DNA from 2 places in the Solwaraspora sp. WMMD1047 genome. Region 1 is predicted to be linked to the other one. Evidence: riboswitches for the same ligand, from Rfam matches in the RefSeq annotation. Region 1 holds a riboswitch; the other holds the start of a gene.

Evidence for each region. A riboswitch is a leader RNA that binds a small molecule or an ion and turns the genes downstream of it on or off. The one in region 1 is predicted to bind thiamine pyrophosphate.
Region 2: it holds a riboswitch for thiamine pyrophosphate, as region 1 does, so the genes downstream of both, O7627_RS25790 (ECF transporter S component) here and thiE (thiamine phosphate synthase) in region 1, are expected to answer to the same signal.

Annotation. Positions count from the first base shown of each region.
Region 1 is NZ_JARUBL010000001.1:833,093-842,632, reverse strand. Features, by position in the region: gene O7627_RS04005 (hypothetical protein) at 1-1,400, shown strand, start outside; gene thiC (phosphomethylpyrimidine synthase ThiC) at 1,522-3,105, opposite strand; gene thiD (bifunctional hydroxymethylpyrimidine kinase/phosphomethylpyrimidine kinase) at 3,105-3,923, opposite strand; gene O7627_RS03990 (thiamine phosphate synthase) at 3,920-4,690, opposite strand; gene O7627_RS03985 (thiazole synthase) at 4,687-5,385, opposite strand; gene thiS (sulfur carrier protein ThiS) at 5,529-5,729, opposite strand; gene thiO (glycine oxidase ThiO) at 5,783-6,943, opposite strand; gene thiE (thiamine phosphate synthase) at 6,937-7,563, opposite strand; TPP riboswitch at 7,558-7,669, opposite strand; gene O7627_RS03965 (aldo/keto reductase) at 7,735-8,679, opposite strand; gene O7627_RS03960 (glycosyltransferase family 2 protein) at 8,865-9,540, shown strand, end outside.
Region 2 is NZ_JARUBL010000001.1:5,649,507-5,659,046, forward strand. Features, by position in the region: gene O7627_RS25770 (acyl-CoA dehydrogenase family protein) at 1-1,938, opposite strand, end outside; gene O7627_RS25775 (DUF6328 family protein) at 2,029-2,517, opposite strand; gene O7627_RS25780 (TIGR03943 family protein) at 2,617-3,348, opposite strand; gene O7627_RS25785 (permease) at 3,348-4,385, opposite strand; TPP riboswitch at 4,493-4,597, shown strand; gene O7627_RS25790 (ECF transporter S component) at 4,673-5,257, shown strand; gene O7627_RS25795 (ABC transporter ATP-binding protein) at 5,261-6,709, shown strand; gene O7627_RS25800 (energy-coupling factor transporter transmembrane component T) at 6,706-7,506, shown strand; gene O7627_RS25805 (isoprenyl transferase) at 7,514-8,302, opposite strand; gene recO (DNA repair protein RecO) at 8,299-9,081, opposite strand; gene O7627_RS25815 (DUF4097 family beta strand repeat-containing protein) at 9,180-9,540, shown strand, end outside.

The DNA.
Region 1 (9,540 bases):
AGCCCGACACCAACCGGCCCGACACCAACCGGCCCGACACCAACCGGCCCGACACCAACCGGCTCGGAACCAGCCGGCCTGGGATCAGCCAGCCCGGGATCAGCCAGCCCGGGACCGGGCAGTCTGCCGGCACCAGCGAGGTCGATCGCACCTGGTCCACACCCGCCAGCGCCAGCGCCGGTGCCACCGGGACCGATACGGGACACAGCCGGTCCACCAGTGGCAGCCCGGCCGGATCGGAGCACACCCGGTCGACGAGGCACAGCCCGATCGGATCCGACCCAGCCGAATCCACCGCCGCCAAGCCCAGCCGAGGCAAGCCCACCCCGAGCGCAGCCAGCCCGGGCACAGCCACCCCGAGCACGCCCGCCCCCAGCTCAGCCAGCCCGGGCACAGCCAGCCCGGGCACAGCCAGCCCGGGCACAGCCAGCCCGAGCACGCCCGAGCCGGTGAAGTTCAACCGGTTCCGGCCCCGAGCGGTCAAGCCCGCACCGGTCACACCCAGCCCGACCCAGCCGGACCCGGTCGCACCTGCGCCGGTGGCACCGGCACCGGTCGCCCCGCTGCCGGTCACTCCCGGGCTGGCCCTGCCGGATTCGATCAAGCCCGGACCAGCCGCTCCAGGCACGCCCAGTTCTGGCACCACCCGGACGACCGACGACCAGGGCCACGACCGGCCCGCCCACAACAGTCCCGCCCACAACAGTCCCGCCTACGACAAGCCGGCCGACGACAAGCTCACCGACGATGGAACGGGTGATGCCAGAGAGTCCGGCGATAGAAGCAGAGGCGACAGGAATCCTGACGGCAGGCCCACCGGAACCAGGAACCCTGACCGAAAGTCCCGGGGCGACGGGAACCCAGAAAACAAGACCTCTGGCCGTAAGACCTCCGGCGCCAGGACCAGCAGCGGCAAGAACAGCACCAGCAGGGACACCGGATACCAGGACAGCAGGACCACCGGCGACCGGGACACCGACAGTCGGACCACCGCCAGCAAGCCCACCCGCAGTGAGGCCCCCGACAGCGAAACCAGCGGCAGTGGACCTACGGACAGCGGACCCACCGGCAGCGCTTCCACCGACGGTGGGGCCACCGACGACGCGGCGACCGGGAGCCGGTCGGGCGCGGACGGCGTACCGGAGTCGGATGGTCGTGGTGAACGGCCCCGGCGGCGACTCTTCCGCCGGAACCGGTCGGCCGACCAGGAGGCGGAGCCGAAGACGGCCGTTCCTCGTCAGCGCACGCCGGAGCGCGGCCAGGGTGCCATCCCGGCCAAGGACGAGGAGTACGTCGACTGGGTCACCGGGCTGGCCAAGCCGGCACCGCCGCAGAGCCGGCCGGTCAGCGACGAACCCCTGCGCTCACTGCGCTCCCCCGGCCGCCCCGAAAACTCCTGAGCAGCCACCCACCCGACCATGCCGGCGCACGGTGATCGTGGCGCACTCAGCCGTTCCAGAACCGCCATTTTCAACGGCTGAGTGCGCCACGATCTTGGAGAAAGAGGGGCAGCGGGGGTGGTCAGGCGAGGGGTAGGTAGACGCGGGCGCCTGACTCGACGAACTCGGCGGACTTGTCCCGCATACCGCGCTCCGCGTACTCCTTGAGTTCCTGGCTGATCTTCATGGAGCAGAACTTGGGGCCGCACATCGAGCAGAAGTGGGCGGTCTTGGCGGGGGCGGCGGGCAGGGTGGCGTCGTGGTAGGAGCGGGCGGTCTCCGGGTCCAGCGACAGGTTGAACTGGTCCTCCCAGCGGAACTCGAACCGGGCCTTGGAGAGCGCGTCGTCCCACGCCTGGGCACCGGGGTGCCCCTTGGCCAGGTCGGCGGCGTGCGCCGCGATCTTGTACGCGATGACCCCGGCCTTGACGTCGTCGCGGTCCGGCAGCCCCAGGTGCTCCTTCGGGGTGACGTAGCAGAGCATCGCGGTACCGAACATGCCGATCATGGCGGCGCCGATGGCCGAGGTGATGTGGTCGTACGCGGGCGCGATGTCGGTGGTCAGCGGGCCGAGGGTGTAGAACGGCGCCTCGTGGCACAGCTCCCGCTGCAGGTCCACGTTCTCCTTGATCTTGTGCATGGGCACGTGTCCCGGTCCCTCGATCATCACCTGCACGTCGTGCTCCCATGCCACCGAGGTCAGCTCGCCGAGGGTGCGCAGCTCGGCGAACTGGGCCTCGTCGTTCGCGTCGGCGATCGACCCCGGACGCAGGCCGTCGCCGAGGGAGAACGTGACGTCGTAGCGGGCCAGGATCTCGCACAGCTCGGCGAAGTTGGTGTAGAGGAAGTTCTCCTCGTGGTGGGCCAGGCACCAGGCGGCCATGATGGAGCCGCCCCGGGAGACGATCCCGGTGACCCGGTCCACCGCCAGCGGCACGTACGGCAGCAGCACCCCGGCGTGCACGGTCATGTAGTCGACGCCCTGTTCGGCCTGCTCGATGACGGTCTCCCGGAACACCTCCCAGGACAGCTTCGTCGGGTCCCCGTCGACCTTCTCCAGCGCCTGGTAGATCGGCACCGTCCCGATCGGCACCGCCGAGTTGCGGATGATCGCCTCCCGGGTCTCGTGGATGCGCCGCCCGGTGGAGAGGTCCATCACGGTGTCCGCGCCCCAGCGGGTGGCCCAGGTCAGCTTCTCCACCTCCTCGGCGATCGAGGAGGTCACCGCCGAGGTGCCGATGTTGGCGTTGACCTTCACCAGGAACCGGCTGCCGATGATCATCGGCTCGGTTTCGGGGTGGTTGACGTTGGCGGGCAGCACCGCCCGGCCGGCGGCGATCTCGTCGCGTACCAGCTCGGCCGGGAGCCCTTCGCGGACCGCCACGAACTCCATCTCGGGGGTGATCATTCCGGCCCGGGCGTAACCGAGCTGGGTCGGCCGGCGACCGGCCAGCGGGGTCCCGGCGCCGCGCACCGGCGCGACATCGCCGCGTTCGGCGATCCAGGCACCGCGCAGCGGCGGCAGCCCCACCTCCGGGTCGGACCCCGGACCGGAGGTGTCGTAGAGCCGGACCGGCGGGTTGTCACCGGCCAGCCGGACCTCCGCGAAGGGCACCCGGACGTCGGGACGCGTCCCTTCGACGTACACCTTGCGACGAGCCTCCATCAGCAACCTCCTGGGTTTCGGTCCGACCACCCGAAGTGGTCGAGCGGGCCATGGCCGGTGCCCAACCGCCAGCCGCTGCCACCGGCGAGCGCGCGACCGACGTACTCCTTCGCCGCCCGCACGGCCGCCGGCACGTCGTCGCCGAGCGCGAGCCGGGCGGCGATCGCGGCCGACAGCGAGCAGCCGGTGCCGTGGGTGTTGCGGGTGGCGATCCACGGACCCCGCAGCAGGATGCTCCGGGTCCCGGTCCAGAACGCGTCGACGGCCTCACCGGGGGTGGTCCCGTCGGCCCCCGCGTCGCCGCCGGTGACCAGCACGAACCTCGGTCCGCCCGCGGCCAGGTCGCGGGCGGCGGCGGCCATCTCGTCGGGGGTGTCCACCGGGCGTCCGAGGAGCGCCGCGGCCTCCGCGCGGTTCGGCGTCGAGATCAGCGCGTACGGCAGCAGCCGCTGCACCGCCGTGGCCGCGCCGAGCCGGTGTCCGCTGGTGGAGACGAGTACCGGGTCGACGACCAGCGCCGGCAGCTGCCCGGCCCGGACGCGGGCGGCGACGGCCGTGGCGATCCGCTGTGAGCCGAGCATGCCGGTCTTGGCCGCCCGGACCGGAAGGTCGTCCAGGACGGTGTCGAGCTGCCCGGCGACCATGGTGGACGGGACCGCGTGCACACCGGTGACGGCCCGGGTGTTCTGCGCGGTGACGGCGGTGATGACCGAGGTGCCGTAGACGCCGAGCGCGGCGAAGACCTTCAGGTCGGCCTGGATCCCGGCGCCGCCGCCGGAGTCGGAGCCGGCGATGGTGAGCGCGACCGCCGGGGTCACCGGTCCCCCTCCCCACCCTGGCCACCCACCGACCGCCCGGCCGCCAACGGGCTGGCCGCTGCCAGACCGGCCGCCAACGGGCTGGCCGCTGCCAGACCGGCCGCCAACGGGCTGGCCGCTGCCGGTCGACGCCGCCGGCTGGGGCGGGCCTGGTCGGCAGCGGCCAGCAGGGTACGGGCGAGTCCGCCGGGGTCGTCGGCGCGCATCAGCGCACCCATCACCGCCACCCCGGCCGCCCCGGCGGCGACGCAGGCGGCGACCCGCTCGGGCGTCTCGACGCCGCCCAGCGCGAGCACCGGCACCCGGCTGCGCCCGCTCAGTTCGGCCAGCCCGGCCGGGCCGAGTGCCGGACCGTAGCCCGGCTTCGACCGGCTGGCGAAGACCGGTGACAGCGTCACGTAGTCCTCGGTGGTGACCCGGGCCAGCTCCGTCGCGTCGTGGCAGGACCGCCCGACGAGCAGGCCGCCTCCCAGACCAGGCTGGCCGGCCAGAGCCGGCGGGCCGCCCAGGGCCGGTGCCGGCAGGTGTACGGCGGTGCCGCCCAACGGGTCGGGGCCGGCCACGATCAGCCGGCCGCCGACCGGATCGAGGATCGTCCGTAGCCGGTCGGCGAGGGCCCGCCGCCGGTCACCCGGCAGGTCGCGTTCCCGCAGCAGCACCCACCGGACACCGGCCCGCACCACCGCCGCGACCTGCGATGTCAGCGACCGGCGGGCCTGGCTCCGGTCGGTGACCAGCAGCAACCCGGTCGGCACCGGCCCGGTCACAGGTCCGGCCGCCCGTCGTCCGGGGTGGAGGCGAGCGCGTGGAAGCGGCGCGGGATGCGCCCGGCCCGCGCCGCCAGCCGGCCCGCCTCGACCGCGTACCGCATCGCGGTGGCCATCCGGGCCGGCTCGGTGGCCCGGGTCACGGCGCTGGCCAGCAGCACCCCGTCGCAGCCGAGCTCCATCGCCAGCGCCGCGTCCGAGGCGGTGCCGATCCCGGCGTCCAGGATCACCGGCACCGACACGCTCTGCCGGAGCAGCCGGATCTGGTGTGGATTGTTGATGCCGAGGCCGGATCCGATCGGCGCGCCGGCCGGCATCACGGCCGCGCAGCCGAGGTCGGCCAGTCGCCGGGCGAGCACCGGGTCGTCGGTCGTGTACGGCAGCACGGTGAACCCGTCGGCGACCAGCTCCTCGGCGGCCCGGACCAGCTCGACGGCGTCCGGCAGCAGGGTGCGCTCGTCGCCGATCACCTCCAGCTTGATCCAGTCCGTCTCGAAGGCGTCCCGGGCCAGCCGGGCCACCTTCACCGCCTCGGTCGCCGTGTAGCAGCCGGCGGTGTTGGGCAGCAGCTTCACCCCGCACCGGTCCAGCACGTCCAGCAGCCCGCCGGGGGTGCCGGCCGAGTCCACCCGGCGCAGGGCGACGGTCACCAGCGCCGCACCGGAGGCGCGGATCGAGTCCTCGATGGCCCGCATGCTCGACGCGCCGCCGGTGCCGAGGATCAGCCGGGAGCCCAGCACCTCGCCGCCGAGCAGGAACGGATCGTCAGCCCCGGGGGCGTCGGCTGCCGCGACGGCGGGACCGCTGTCGGCGGCCGGCGTGGGTGTCGACATCGACCTCACCCGCCCTGCGCCGCGGTCAGCACCTCGACCCGGTCGCCGTCGCGCAGCGCCGTCGCCGGCCATCCGGCCCGCGGGACCACCTCACCGTTGACTGCCACCGCGACGCCGCGGACCTGCGCGGTCACCTCGACGACCAGCTCCGCCACCGTCAGCGCGCCGGGCAACCGGCGTTGTTCACCGTTCACGATCAGCTCCACCACCGCTCCCTCCGTCGGTCGGTCCGGTCCGCGTGGCCGCGCGGCCGGTCAGCTCAGGGTCGGGTGAACCGGTCGGGCGCGAACGGCGCCAGTGCCGGATCCGGTACGCCGGTGGCCACCAGGTCGGCGACCAGCTCCGCGGTCACCGGGGTGAGCAGGACCCCGTGCCGGTGGTGACCGGTCGCCACCACCAGGGCGGCGGCCCCCTCGGGCCGGTCGGGCAGCGCACCGATGATCGGGGCGTTGTCCGGCGTACCCGGTCGCAGCCCGGCGCCCGCCTCGACCAGGTCGTACTCGGCGAGCTCCGGCAGCAGGTCGGTGGCGGCGCGGAGCAGACCCAGCACTCCGCCCGCGGTGACCGCCTGGTCGGACCGTTCCTCGACGGTGGCGCCGACCACCACCTCACCGTCCCGCCTCGGCACCAGGTAGACCGACCGGCCGTCGGCGTACCCCCGGATCACGTGCCGGAAGCCCGGCGCGGCGCCATCGGGCGCCCGGAGCCGGAGGATCTGGCCCTTCACCGGCCGGACCGGCAGCCCGGTCAGCTGGCCCGCCGCGTACCCGGCCGCCACCACCACCGTGCCGGCGTCCAGGCTCGCCAGGTCCGTCACCGGGGCCGGCACGAACCCGACCCCGGCGGACTCGGCGGCGGCCCGCAGCGCGGCCGACAGCCGGCGGGGGTCGACCTGGTGGTCGTCGGGCGCGTAGCCGCCGCCGGCCAGCCGCGGCGCCAGCAGCGGCTCGCGGTCCCGCAGCTCCGCCGGCGTCTGCCGGGTGATCGGCAGTCCCAACTCCCGCTGGTACGCGACCAGCCGCCGCGCCTCGGCGATGTCGTCGGCGGTGAGCGCCACCACGAGCGTGCCGTCGGTCCGGTAGCCGATGTCCTGCCCGGTGCGGGCGGACAGCTCCTCGGCGAACGCGGGCCACCGGGCGGCCGAGTCGAGCATCAGCCGGGTCAGTTCGGCCTCGCCGAAGTGCGACTCGGCGACCGGCGAGAGCATCCCGGCAGCGACCGCCACCGCGCCGGAGCCGGGCGCCGGGTCGTGCACGGTCACCCGCAGCCCCCGGGCCGCGCACCGCCAGGCGGTCGCCAGCCCGATCGGCCCGCCACCGACCACCAGCACATCCGGCCGGCCAACCGACCCCGCCCCAGGCCCGGTCGCAGACCCCGGCGCACGCCCGGACCCCGGCGCAGGTCCCGGGCCGGTCAGCATTGCAGTGCTTTCAGCAGGTCGGCGACCGCGGCCGCCGGGTCGGCGGCGGCGGAGACCGCGCTGATCACCGCGACGCCGTGGGCGCCGGCCGCGGTCAGGGCGGGCACCGTGGCCAGGGTGACCCCGCCGATGGCGACCACCGGGAGGTCGACCGTGCCGGCGACCCGCCGGACGCCGTCCGGCCCGATCGGCGGGGGCAGTCCCGACTTGGTGTCGGTGGCGAAGCAGGGGCCGACGCCGACGTAGTCCGCGCCGGCCGACGCGGCGGCGACGGCGTCGGCGGGGGTGCGGGCGGTGGCACCGAGCACCGCCTCCGGGCCGAGGACCCGACGGGCCACCGCGACCGGCAGGTCGTCGGCCCCGACGTGGCCGCCGGCCGCGCCGGCCGCGAGCGCGACGTGCAGCCGGTCGTTGACCAGGCACCGGGTGCCGGTGCCGGCGAACAGGGCGACGACCCGGGTGGTCAGCGCGTATGCCTGCCGGTCGGTGGCGGTGTCCGGGACCCGGACCTGGATGACGAGGTCCGGGCCGGCGAGTGGGCGGACGGCGCGGAGCAGGGTGAGCGGATCGTGGCCCGGCCGGCCGTCGGTGATCAGGTGCAGTCGTCCCAGAGTTGGCACGGTGGCACTCCTCCCTGCGCCGGCATTACCCGGATCAGGTTCGACGGTCGGAGGCCGTGTCAGCCTCCCTCTCAGCCCGGTGCGCCGGGCTCCCGTGGGTTACTCGTACCGCCGAGGGTACGGGGCGGGTCACGGTTCCGTAAAGGGCCGCGCCCGCTGGCGTCCCTCGGGTCAGAGGATGGTCCGCAGCTCGGCCAGGTCCGCCGGGGTCGGCTGCCAGCGGCCGGCGGCCGCGTTCGCCCGGACCTGCTCCGGGGTGGTCGCACCGGCGATCACGGAGGTCACGGCCGGCTGGGCGGCGAGCCCGCCGATCGCCACGTCCAGCATGCTGAGCTCCCGCTCGGCGGCGTACTTCCGCAGCGCCTCGATGGTGTCCCAGGGCGCGGCGGCGAGCCGTTCGGCGTACCGTCCGCCGCCGGCCAGCCGGCTGCCGGCCGGCGGCGTCTCGCCCCGCCGGTACTTCCCGGTGAGCAGGCCGTTGGCGAGCGGGAAGAACGGCAGCAGGCCGAGCCCGAACCGCTCACAGGCCGGCACCACCTCGGCCTCGACGTCTCGTTGCAGCAGGCTGTAGTGGTTCTGGGCGCTGATGAACGGGGTACGCCCGGTGGTCCGGGCCCGCCAGTCGGCGTCGGCGATCTGCCAGCCGGCGAAGTTCGAGTTGCCCAGGTAGCGGACCTTGCCGGCCCGGACCAGGTCGTCCAGCGCGGCCAGCGTCTCCTCGATCGGGGTGCCCGGGTCGGGCTGGTGGAACTGATAGAGGTCGATGTGGTCGGTGCCGAGCCGGCGCAGGGACGCCTCGACCGCCCGGGCGATGTACCGGCGGGATCCGCGGGCGCCGTGGTCCGGGCCGTTCATCCCGGACATGTCCATGCCGAACTTGGTCGCCACCACCACGTCGTCCCGGCGGCCCCGCAGGGCCACGCCCAACTGCTCCTCGGAGCCGCCGTGCGGCTCGCCGTAGATGTCGGCGGTGTCGAAGAAGTTGATCCCGGCGTCCAGGGCCGCGTCGACGACCGCGGTGGTGCCGTCCTGGTCGAGCTTGCGGCCGAAGTTGTTGCAGCCGATTCCCACCACTGACACCACGAGTCCCGAATCGCCCAGCCGGCGATAGATCATCTCAGTCACCGGTTTACCCTATGCCGGCACCGCGCCGGCCGGCGCTGCAACCGGGCGTCAGAAGCGGGCGCGCGAGGCGGGCGGCGGGATGTCGGAGACGACACGAGACTGCTATATGGTGGGCACGATTCCGGCGGCTCCTTACGTTACCCCAATCCGCCGGCTACTCCAGGAGTGTGGGTGAAATGACAGTGACAGGCCATGTCGACGGACCCGGCGCTGCGGTGGCGACGGTACCGGCCCAGGCCTCCAGGGACGACGACGCGCGCTTGGACGTGACGGTCGTGCTGCCCTGCTACAACGAGCAGGATCACCTCCTGAAGGAGATCGAACGGATCTCCGAGTCGATGGACCGCAGCGGCTACCGCTACGAGCTGCTCGCCATCGACGACAAGTCCACCGACAACACCCTGCAGATCCTGCAGGAGGCGTCGCTGCGCTTCCCGCACCTGCGGGTGCTCCCGTTCGCCCGCAACGGTGGTTCGGGCACGGCCCGCCGGATCGGCACCCAGCAGGCCCGCGGCGAGATCGTGGTGTGGACCGACGCGGACATGACCTACCCGAACGAGCGGATCCCCGAGTTCGTGCAGCTGCTGGAGAAGGACCAGTCCATCGACCAGGTGGTCGGGGCCCGGACCAGCGAGCAGGGTACGCACAAGATGCTGCGGGTGCCGGCGAAGTGGCTGATCCGCAAGATCGCCGAGCGGCTGGCCGGGACCAAGATCCCCGACCTGAACTCCGGTCTGCGGGCGTTCCGCCGCGAGGTGTCGCTGCCGTACCTGCGGCTGCTGCCCCCCGGATTCTCCTGCGTCACCACGATCACGATGGCGTTCCTGCACAACCAGCACACCGTGCAGTACG
Region 2 (9,540 bases), 4.8 Mb from region 1:
CACCCAGGGCCGGTCGTCGGCCGGCGTGACCACGCCCTCCTCCAGGAAGGCGTACCGGCCGGCGAGGATCCCCTTGGCCGCCCGCACGTCGACCGAGTCGGTGTTCTCCCACAGGGCGGCGAAGAGCGCCTCGGCGCGTAGCCGGGCCTGCCGGCAGAACAGGTCGGCCAGCTCCACCCCCTCGGGGTGAACGGACTTCTCCGCGCGGGCGCGTACGCAGACCGCCGACATCGCGAACAGTTCCGCACCGATGTCCACGATCCGGCCGAGGAACGCCTGCTTGCGCTCCATCTTTCCCTGCCAGCGGGACATCGCGTAGAAGGTGGAGCGGGCCAGCTTGCGGGAGGCCCGTTCGACGTAGCGCAGGTGGCCGGCGAGGGGGCCGAATTCGGCGTACCCGCCGGGGTTCTGGCCCCGGCCGACCGCGAGCGTCGGCAGCCACCGGGCGTAGAACGCGCCCGCCTTCGCCCCGGCCCGCGCCTTGCGGCCGAGGTCGGCGTCCGGGTCGATGATGTCGCCGGCCACCGAGAGGTGGGCATCGACGGCCTCCCGGGCGATCAGCAGGTGCATGATCTCGGTGGAGCCCTCGAAGATCCGGTTGATCCGCAGGTCGCGCAGGATCTGCTCCACCTCGACCGGGCGCTCGCCCCGGGCGGCCAGCGAGTCGGCCGTCTCGTAGCCCCGGCCGCCGCGGATCTGGACCAGCTCGTCGGCGACCAGCCAGGCCATCTCGCTGGCGTAGAGCTTGACCAGGGCCGCCTCGATCCGGATGTCGTTGCGGTCGTCGTCGGCCAGCAGGCAACAGAGGTCGAGCATGGTCTCCATGCCGTAGGTGGAGGCCGCGATGAAGGCCAGCTTCTTCGCCACCGCCTCGTGCGCGCCGACCGGCCGGCCCCACTGGACCCGGTCGGCGGCCCACTGGCGGGCCACGTTGAGCGACCACTTGCCGGCCCCGACGCACATCGCCGGCAGCGAGAGCCGGCCGGTGTTCAGCGTGGTGAGCGCGATCCGCAGGCCGCGCCCCTCGCCACCGATCACGTTCTCGGCCGGCACCACCACGTCGTGGAACCGGGTGAGGCTGTTCTCCAGCCCGCGCAGGCCGAGGAAGGCGTTGCGCCGCTCGACGGTGATCCCCGGGGTGTCGGCCTCGACGACGAAGGCGGTGATGCCGCCCTTGCGGTCCTGGCTGGCCGGCACCCGGGCCATCACCACCAGCAGGCTGGCCACCGTGCCGTTGGTGGCCCAGAGCTTGACGCCGTTGAGCCGGTAGCCGGTGCCGTCCTCGGTGGGCTCGGCGGTGGTGGCCAGCCGGGCCGGGTCGGAGCCGACGTCCGGCTCGGTCAGCAGAAACGCCGAGACTTCACCCGCGGCGAGCCGGGGCAGGAACTTCCGCTTCTGCTCCTCGGTGCCGAACATCTTCAACGGCTGCGGCACGCCGATCGACTGGTGCGCCGAGAGCAGCGCGCCGATCGACGGGTTCACCGAACCGGCCAGCATGAGCGCCCGGCAGTAGTGCAAATTTGACAGTTCCAGTCCGCCGTACTCCTGGTCGATCTTCATGCCGAAGGCGCCGAGCCGGCCGAGGCCCTGAAAAACCTCGTCCGGGATCGACGCCTCCCGTTCGATCCGGGCACCGTCCACCTCGGAGCGTACGTACTCGCCGAGCTTGGCCAGGAACTCCTCGGCCCGGGCGGTCTGCTCGGGGTCGGGGCGCGGCCACGGGTCGATCAGGTCGAGCCGGAACCGACCGAGGAACAGCTCCTTGCCGAAGCTCGGCTTGCCCCACTCGGACTCCCGGGCCGCCTCGGCGACCTGCCGGGCCTCCCGCTCGGTCACCTGGCCGGCTTCCTTGGGCAGCGGCCCGGCGCCGTCGCTCGCCGGCGGGACGGGTTCGCGCCGCCCGCCCGCCGCCGCCGTGCTGTTCTCCGTCGTGGTCATGGTTCCCCCTCCGACCGGGTACGGCTACAACAACGTTACCCCGGGACGTTACCCAGCGGTAGGTTTAGCCAACCCGGCCGGCGTGCCCCATTAGTCCTCGGGAACGGAGTCAGTCTCGTCGTCGTCCTCGGCCCAGTTCCGCCGCAGATAGGGCAGGCCGGCCCAGAAGGAGAGGAACCAGACCGCGGTCACCCCGCTGAGCACGAACGCCAACGGCCGGGGAAGCAGGTAATCCGTGATCAGCAGGACCGAGCTGACCATGGCGATCAGCATCAGGGCCAGACCGCCGGAGGCCATCCGGTGGGCGAACCGGACGAGTTCCGGCTTGCGGCCCTGCCGGAACAGCGCCCGGTGGAACGCGACCGGCGAGATGATCAGTGCGGTCGCGCCCGCGGCGGCCAGCAGGGCGACCACGTAGATGTCCCGTTGGAACACGGTGGTCTCCGGGAAGCCGCTGCTGAACGGCAGCGTCAACAGGAACGCGAAGAGGATCTGCACCCCGGTCTGCGCGACCCGCAACTCCTGCAGCAGGTCGGCGAAGTTCCGCTGCCAACGCTGCTTCTCTGTCTCCCGGTCCACCCATGGCCTCCGAAATCTCTTCACGAGTTTCGGTCACCTTTTCCCTCCGGCCAACTGGGCGAAACGCGAGGTTAACTCGACGCCCTCCACAGGGGGAGGTCACTCGTACTGCTGCTTCGGGGCCTCCACCTGCCGCCAGGACTCCACCGTCAGGTACGGGATCTCGGCCCGGTTGACCGGGTCGGTGCCGACCCGGTCGCTGTACCGGCCGGTCACCTCCACCCAGGTGTCCGGCGCCAAGCCGGCCGGCGGGTTGCCGTCCATGCCGACCTTGATCGGGCGTCCGTCGGCCGCGCAGCAGGAGAGGATCATCCTGGCCAGCAACGGCTCGCCGCCCGGATTGTCGACGATGAACCCGGTGAGCTGGACCCGGCGGTCCCCGATCGAGACACCCTTGTCAAACAGCGCCCGGGACGCGTAGTCGAGCACGCTGGTGCGGACCGGGTCGCCGTCGGGCAGCGGCGGGTAGTCGGAGACCTGCTGGCTCGACAGCGCGGTGCCGGCCTGGCCGGCCGCGTACGACCCGAGAGCCGGCGGGGCGACCAGCAGCAACCCGAGGACGGGCAGGATGAGCAGCCAACCGACCCGCGGCTCGTGGTGGGCGTGGCCGTGGTCGTCCCCGGCGTCATCCCCGCCGGTGGCCGCGACCGGCCGGCGCCGCAGGTCGTAGAAGAGCGTCATCACGGCCGCCACCACCAGCAGCAGCCCCGAGGCGATCAGGAACGGCTGCAGGCTCTCCTTGACGTAGCGCAGGTACATGTCGGTGAAGCTGGCCTTGAGCACGGCACCGCCGAGCAGAAGCAGCACCACACCCTGTGCCTGTCGGTTCACTACAGGACCACCGCCCCCACTCCGACGGCCGCCAGCACGGCGACCGCGAACGTCGCCGGGGCGAACCGGGCCGCGAACCGGCGGCCGAACACCCCGGCCTGCATCGAGATCAGCTTGAGGTCGACCATCGGACCGACCACCAGGAACGCCAACCGCGAGGTCAGCGAGAACTGCGACAGCGAGGCGGCGACGAAGGCGTCCGCCTCCGAGCAGATCGACAGCAGCACGGCGAGCACCGCGAGCGCCAGCACCGACAGCACCGGGTTGTCCGCCAGCGTCTGCAGCCACCGCTCCGGGACGAGCACGTTGATGCAGGCCGCGGCCGCCGCGCCGAGGACGAGGAATCCGCCGGCGTGCACGATGTCGTGGCGGACCGCCCCCCAGAAGGCCCGCCACCGCGACGAGTCGTCGAGCTCCGGGCGGTGCGGCAGCCGGATCCAGTCGGTGCGGCCGAGCCGCAACCAGAGCCAGCCCATGATCATGGCGACGATCAGGCTGGCCACGCCGCGGGCCAGCACCATCTCCGGATTGTTCGGGAACGCCACCGCGGTGGCCACCAGCACGATCGGGTTGATCGCCGGGGCGGCCAGCAGGAACGCCAGCGCCGCGGCCGGGGTCACGCCACGGCGGATCAGCGAGCCGGCGATCGGCACCGCCCCGCACTCGCAACCGGGCAGCACCACCCCGGCGCAGCTCGCCACCGGCACCGCCAGTGCCGGGTGGCTGGGCAGCGCCTTCGCCCAGAACGACCGGGGTACGAAGACCGCGATCACCGCCGACAGCGCCACCCCGAAGACCAGGAACGGGACCGCCTGCACCAGCACCGAGACGAAGACCGTCGTCCAGGTCTGCAGCCGAGGGCTGGAGATCGCCTCGGCCAGCGGCACCCGGAAGACGACAAGCAGGATGAGCAGCGCGGCCAGTACCTCGACCGAGCCGACCCGGTCACCGAAGAGCCGCTTCCGCGCCGGGTCCGCCGGCCGCTGCGGGTCGTCGACCCGGTCGGGACGGGACGGTGCCCGGCCGGGTGCGCTCACAGCGGTCCTCCTCAATCATCGGGCGCAACCACCTTAACCCGGGTGTCCGCTACCACATCCCCCTGTCCCACGCGGCCCGGCCGGTGCTAGCGTCGGCGGCACAACTGCATATCCGACAGGGGAGCGCGCAGCGCTGAGAGTGCGGACGACACCGCAGACCCTCGAACCTGATCTGGGTAATGCCAGCGCAGGGAGTTCGGTCGACCTCCAGCCGCGCCGCAGTCCGGGCCCACCGGACCGCGGCGTGCGTCTTGCCTGGTCCGCTGAAGCGACTGGGAGGCACCACCATGAGTCAACCCACCACCTGGCGCACCGTCGACGTCGTCGTCGGCTCGGTGATCGCCGTGGCCTTCGGCGTCGTGTTCTGGGCCTGGGGCCTGGTCTGGTCCGCCACCGAGAGCGCGTTCGCGTTCTTCCCACCCGCACAGGCCGTCATGTACGGCATCTGGCTGCTGCCGGCCGTCCTCGGTGGCCTGATCATCCGCAAGCCGGGCGCGGCGCTCTACTGCGAGACCGTCGCCGCCGTGGTCTCCGCGCTGCTCGGCAGCCAGTGGGCCGGCACGGTCATCCCGCAGGGCATCGTCCAGGGGCTCGGCGCCGAGCTGGCCTTCCTCGCCTTCCGCTACCGGTCGTACCGGCTGCCGGTGGCGGTGCTGGCCGGCACGTTGACCGGCCTGGGCGCGGCGTTGTTCGACTTCTTCGTCTGGAACCCCGAGTACGCGCTCTGGTCCTACCGGATCCCGTACGCCCTGCTCACCATCGTCAGCGCGGCGGTGCTGGCCGGCGCCGGCGGGTGGGCGCTGACCCGGGCGTTGGCCCGCACCGGGGTGCTGGACCGGTTCCCGGCCGGTCGCGAACGCGCCGCCATCTGATCCGTGAGCGCCATCGACCTGCGCGGCTTCGGCTGGCGGCACGCCGGCCGCCGGGCATGGGCGGTACGCGACGTCGACCTGCGGGTGGAGTCCGGTGAGCGGGTGCTGCTGCTCGGCGGGTCCGGGGCGGGCAAGAGCACCCTGCTCGCCGCGCTCGCCGGTCTGCTGGCAGAGGACTCCGGCGAGCAGGTCGGCACCGTCGAGATCGACGGGCTCGACCCGCGCAAGGCCCGGGAGCGGGTCGGCATCGTCTTCCAGGACCCGCAGACCCAGCTGGTGATGGCCCGGGCCGGCGACGACGTCGCGTTCGGGCTGGAGAACCGGGGGGTGCCGGCCGAGGAGATCTGGCCCCGGGTGCACGCCGCGCTGCGCCGGGTCGGCTTCCCGTACCCGGCCGACCGGGCCACCGCGGCGCTCTCCGGCGGCGAGCAGCAGCGGCTGGCCCTGGCCGGGGTGCTCGCCGCCCGACCCGGACTGCTGCTGCTCGACGAGCCGACGGCCAACCTCGACCCGGCCGGCGCCGAGCTGGTGCGGTCCGCGGTGGCCGGCGCGCTGGACGCCGGGACCACGATGATCCTGGTCGAGCACCGGGGCTGGCTGCCGCTGGTCGACCGGGTGGTGGTCCTGACGCCCGGTGGCGGCATCCGGGTCGACGGCCCACCGGAGGTCGTCTTCGGCACGCACGGCGACGCGCTGGCCGCCGACGGGGTGTGGGTTCCCGGCCGGACGGTCCTGCCCCGCCGGGCGGCGGCCCCGCCGGGCGACATGCTGTTGACCGCGGACCGGGTCGGCCTGGCGCCCCGGCTGGACCCGACCGACCTGGCGGTACGCGCCGGCGAGGCGGTCGCCGTGCTAGGCCCCAACGGCGCCGGCAAGTCGACCCTCGCGTTGCTGCTGGGCGGCCTGCTCAAGCCCGGCCAGGGGCGGGTGACGGCCGGTGCCGGGCTGGCCGGTCCCGGCGACGGGTCCGCCTCCGGGCGGGGCGGGAGCGGGCGGGGCGGGAGCGCCCCGCACCGGTGGCGGGCGCCGGTGCTGGCCCGGCGGATCGGGTCGGTGTTCCAGGACCCGGAGCACCAGTTCGTCACCGGCACGGTCCGCGACGAACTCGCCCTCGGCCCGCGTCGGACCGGCCGGTCCGCGGTGGAGGTGTCGGCGGTGGTGGACGAGCTGCTGGGCCGGCTGCGACTGGACCGGCTGGCCGGGGCGAACCCGTACACCCTCTCCGGCGGCGAGGCCCGGCGGCTGAGTGTGGCGACCGCCCTGGCCAGCGCCCCCCGCCTGTTGATCTTCGATGAGCCGACCTTCGGCCAGGACCGGCGGACCTGGCTGGAGCTGGTCGACCTGCTCGCCGGCCTGCGCGACGCCGGCCACGGGATCGTGACCGTCACCCACGACGCCGACTTCGTCGCGGCGCTGGCCGACCGCCGGGTCACCCTGGCGCGGCAGCCGTGATCGACGTCGCGCCGATCGCCCGGCCCGGCGCGCCGCTGGCCCGGCGCAACCCGGTCGCGAAGCTGGCCGCCGCGCTGGTCTTCTCGTTCACGCTGGTGGCCACTCTCGATCCGGTGGCCCCGGCGATCGCGCTCGCGGTCGAACTGGCCGTGCTGCCGCTGTTCGGGGTGGGTTACCGGGCGCTGGCCCGACGGGCCTGGCCGCTGCTGCTGGCAGCCCTCGGCATCGTGGTCACCCTGGTGCTGTTCGCCGCCGACCGGGACGGCACCACGCTGCTGGCCGCCGGGCCGGTGGTGGTCACCACCGGGGTGCTGCTCACCGCCCTCGGGCTGATCCTGCGGCTGTTCGCGGTGGCGCTGCCCGGCGTGATCGTCTTCGCCACCACCGACCCCACCGATCTGGCCGACGCGCTGATCCAGAACGCCCGGGCACCGGCCCGGTTCGCGATCGGCGCGCTGGCCGCGTTCCGGCTGGTGCCGCTGCTCGGCCGCGAGTGGCAGATGATCAGCATGGCCCGCCGGGCGCGCGGCGTGGACGCCGGCCGCAACCCGGTCGCCCGGCTGCGGCTCTTCGCCTCCACCGCGTTCGCCCTGCTGGTCGGCGCGATCCGGCGGGGCACCCGGTTGGCGGTGGCGATGGACGCCCGCGGCTTCGACGCCGGCACGCCGCGTACCCATGCCCGCCGGCAGCGGTTCACCGGGGCGGACGGCGCGCTGGTGGCCGGGGCGGCCGGGTTGGCCGGCGCGGCGGTCGCCACCAGCGTGCTGCTCGGCACCTTCCGACCACTGCTGGGCTGAGGCCGGACTATCGGGCGGGTGCGACCGGGTTGGGTAGCGCGCCACCGAACCGTCGGTCACGCTGGGCGTACAGCTCGCAGGCGTACCAGAGGTGTCGACGGTCGAAGTCGGGCCAGAGCGTGTCGAGGAAGATCAGTTCGGCGTACGCGGTCTGCCAGAGCAGAAAGTTCGAGGTGCGCTGCTCGCCGGACGGGCGCAGGAACAGGTCGACCGGCGGCACCTCGGGGTGGTACAGGTACCGCGAGATCATCTTCTCGTTGACCTTCGCCGGGTCGACCCTGCCGGCGGCCACGTCCCGGGCGATCGCCGCCGCGGCGTCGGCGATCTCGGCCTGACCGCCGTAGTTGACGCAGAACTGCAGGGTCAGGGTCGAGTTGCGCCGGGACATCTCCTCGGCCGTCCGCAGTTCGGAGATCACGCTCTTCCAGAGCCGGCCGGCCCGCCCCGACCAGACCACCCGCACGCCGAGGTCGACCAGCTGGTCGCGCCGGCGGCGGATCACGTCCCGGTTGAAGCCCATCAGGAACCGCACCTCGTCCGGCGACCGGCGCCAGTTCTCCGTCGAGAAGGCGTACGCCGACAGGTAGGGGATGCCCAGCTCGATGGCCCCCTCGATGGTGTCGAAGAGGGAGTACTCGCCCTGCTCGTGGCCCTTCGTCCGGGGCAGTCCCCGGTCCTTGGCCCACCGGCCGTTGCCGTCCATCACGACCGCCACGTGCCGGGGCAGTGCGGCCGGGGGCAGGGCGGGCGGACGCGCCCCGGACGGATGCGGCGTGGGCCGGGTGGGCCGGGTCACTGGGTTTCCTCCACGGAGCCTCGGTCGACGAGCGGCAGTGAGCGTAACCCGCGTTCCAGGTGCCACTGCAGGTGCGCCGCCACCAGGCCACTGCACTCCCGCCGGTGGCCGACGTCGGAGGCGTCGGCCACCGACCAGTCCCCCGAGGTGAGCGCGGACATCAGGTCCAGGGTGGCCGGGGCCGGGTGCGCCGCTCCCGGCGGCCGGCAGTCCGGGCAGACACAACCCCCGGCGGGTACGGAGAACGCGCGGTGCCGCCCCGGCGTGCCGCAGACCGCGCAGGCGACGAGCGCGGGCGCCCAGCCGGCCAGCCCCATCCCCCGCAACAGGTACGCGTCGAGCACCAGCGTGCTGGCGTGCCCCCGTTCGGCCAGCGCGCGCAGCGCGCCGACGGTGAGCAGGAACAGCCGCAGCGACGGCTCCCGCTCCACCGGGGTGAACCGCTCCGCGGTCTCGGCGATCGCGCTCGCCGCCGTGTAGCGCGGGTAGTCGCCCAGGAACCGCTTGCCGTACAGCTCGATGCCCTCGACCTGGCTGACGGTGTGCAGCGAGCTGCCCTGGTTGCCCTTGGGGTCGCCGGCGATCTGCAGGTCGACGTGGCCGAACGGTTCCAGCCGGGCGCCGAACCGGGAGGTGGTCCGGCGCACCCCGCGGGCGACCGCCCGCAGCCGGCCGTGCCGGCGGGTGAGCAGCGTGATGATCCGGTCGGACTCGCCGAGCTTCTGCACGCGCAGCACGACCGCGTCGTCGCGGTAGAGCTGCCTGCGGTACCCGGCCATCCGACCATTCTCGCCCGGACCGATCTCAGGGTCTGATCCGGGACGGCTGGCGGGATTCCCTGATGCGGATCCGGGCGCCCGGCCAATAGCCTCAGGCGATGCGTCCCCACCGCCTCGCCCGCTCAGCCGGCGCCGCCACCGCCGGCGCGGTGCTGTTGGTCCCGCTGGCCGGCTGCGACCTGCTGGCCGAGAGCCGGCTCGACTTCAGCCACACCGAGGATGCCCGGATCACCGGGATCACCATCAACCCCGGCTCGGGCGATGTCGTGATCCGCACCGGCACCGCACCGGGCGTCGAGATCAACCGGGTGGTCCGCTACCGCGGCGCGGAGCCCGGGGCCACCTACCGGATCGACGGCACCGAGTTGATCATCGACGTCGACTGCGGCCGGCGGTGCGGGGTCTCCTACGACCTGGTCGTCCCGCCGGGGCTGTCGGTGCGGGGCGAGAACGGCTCCG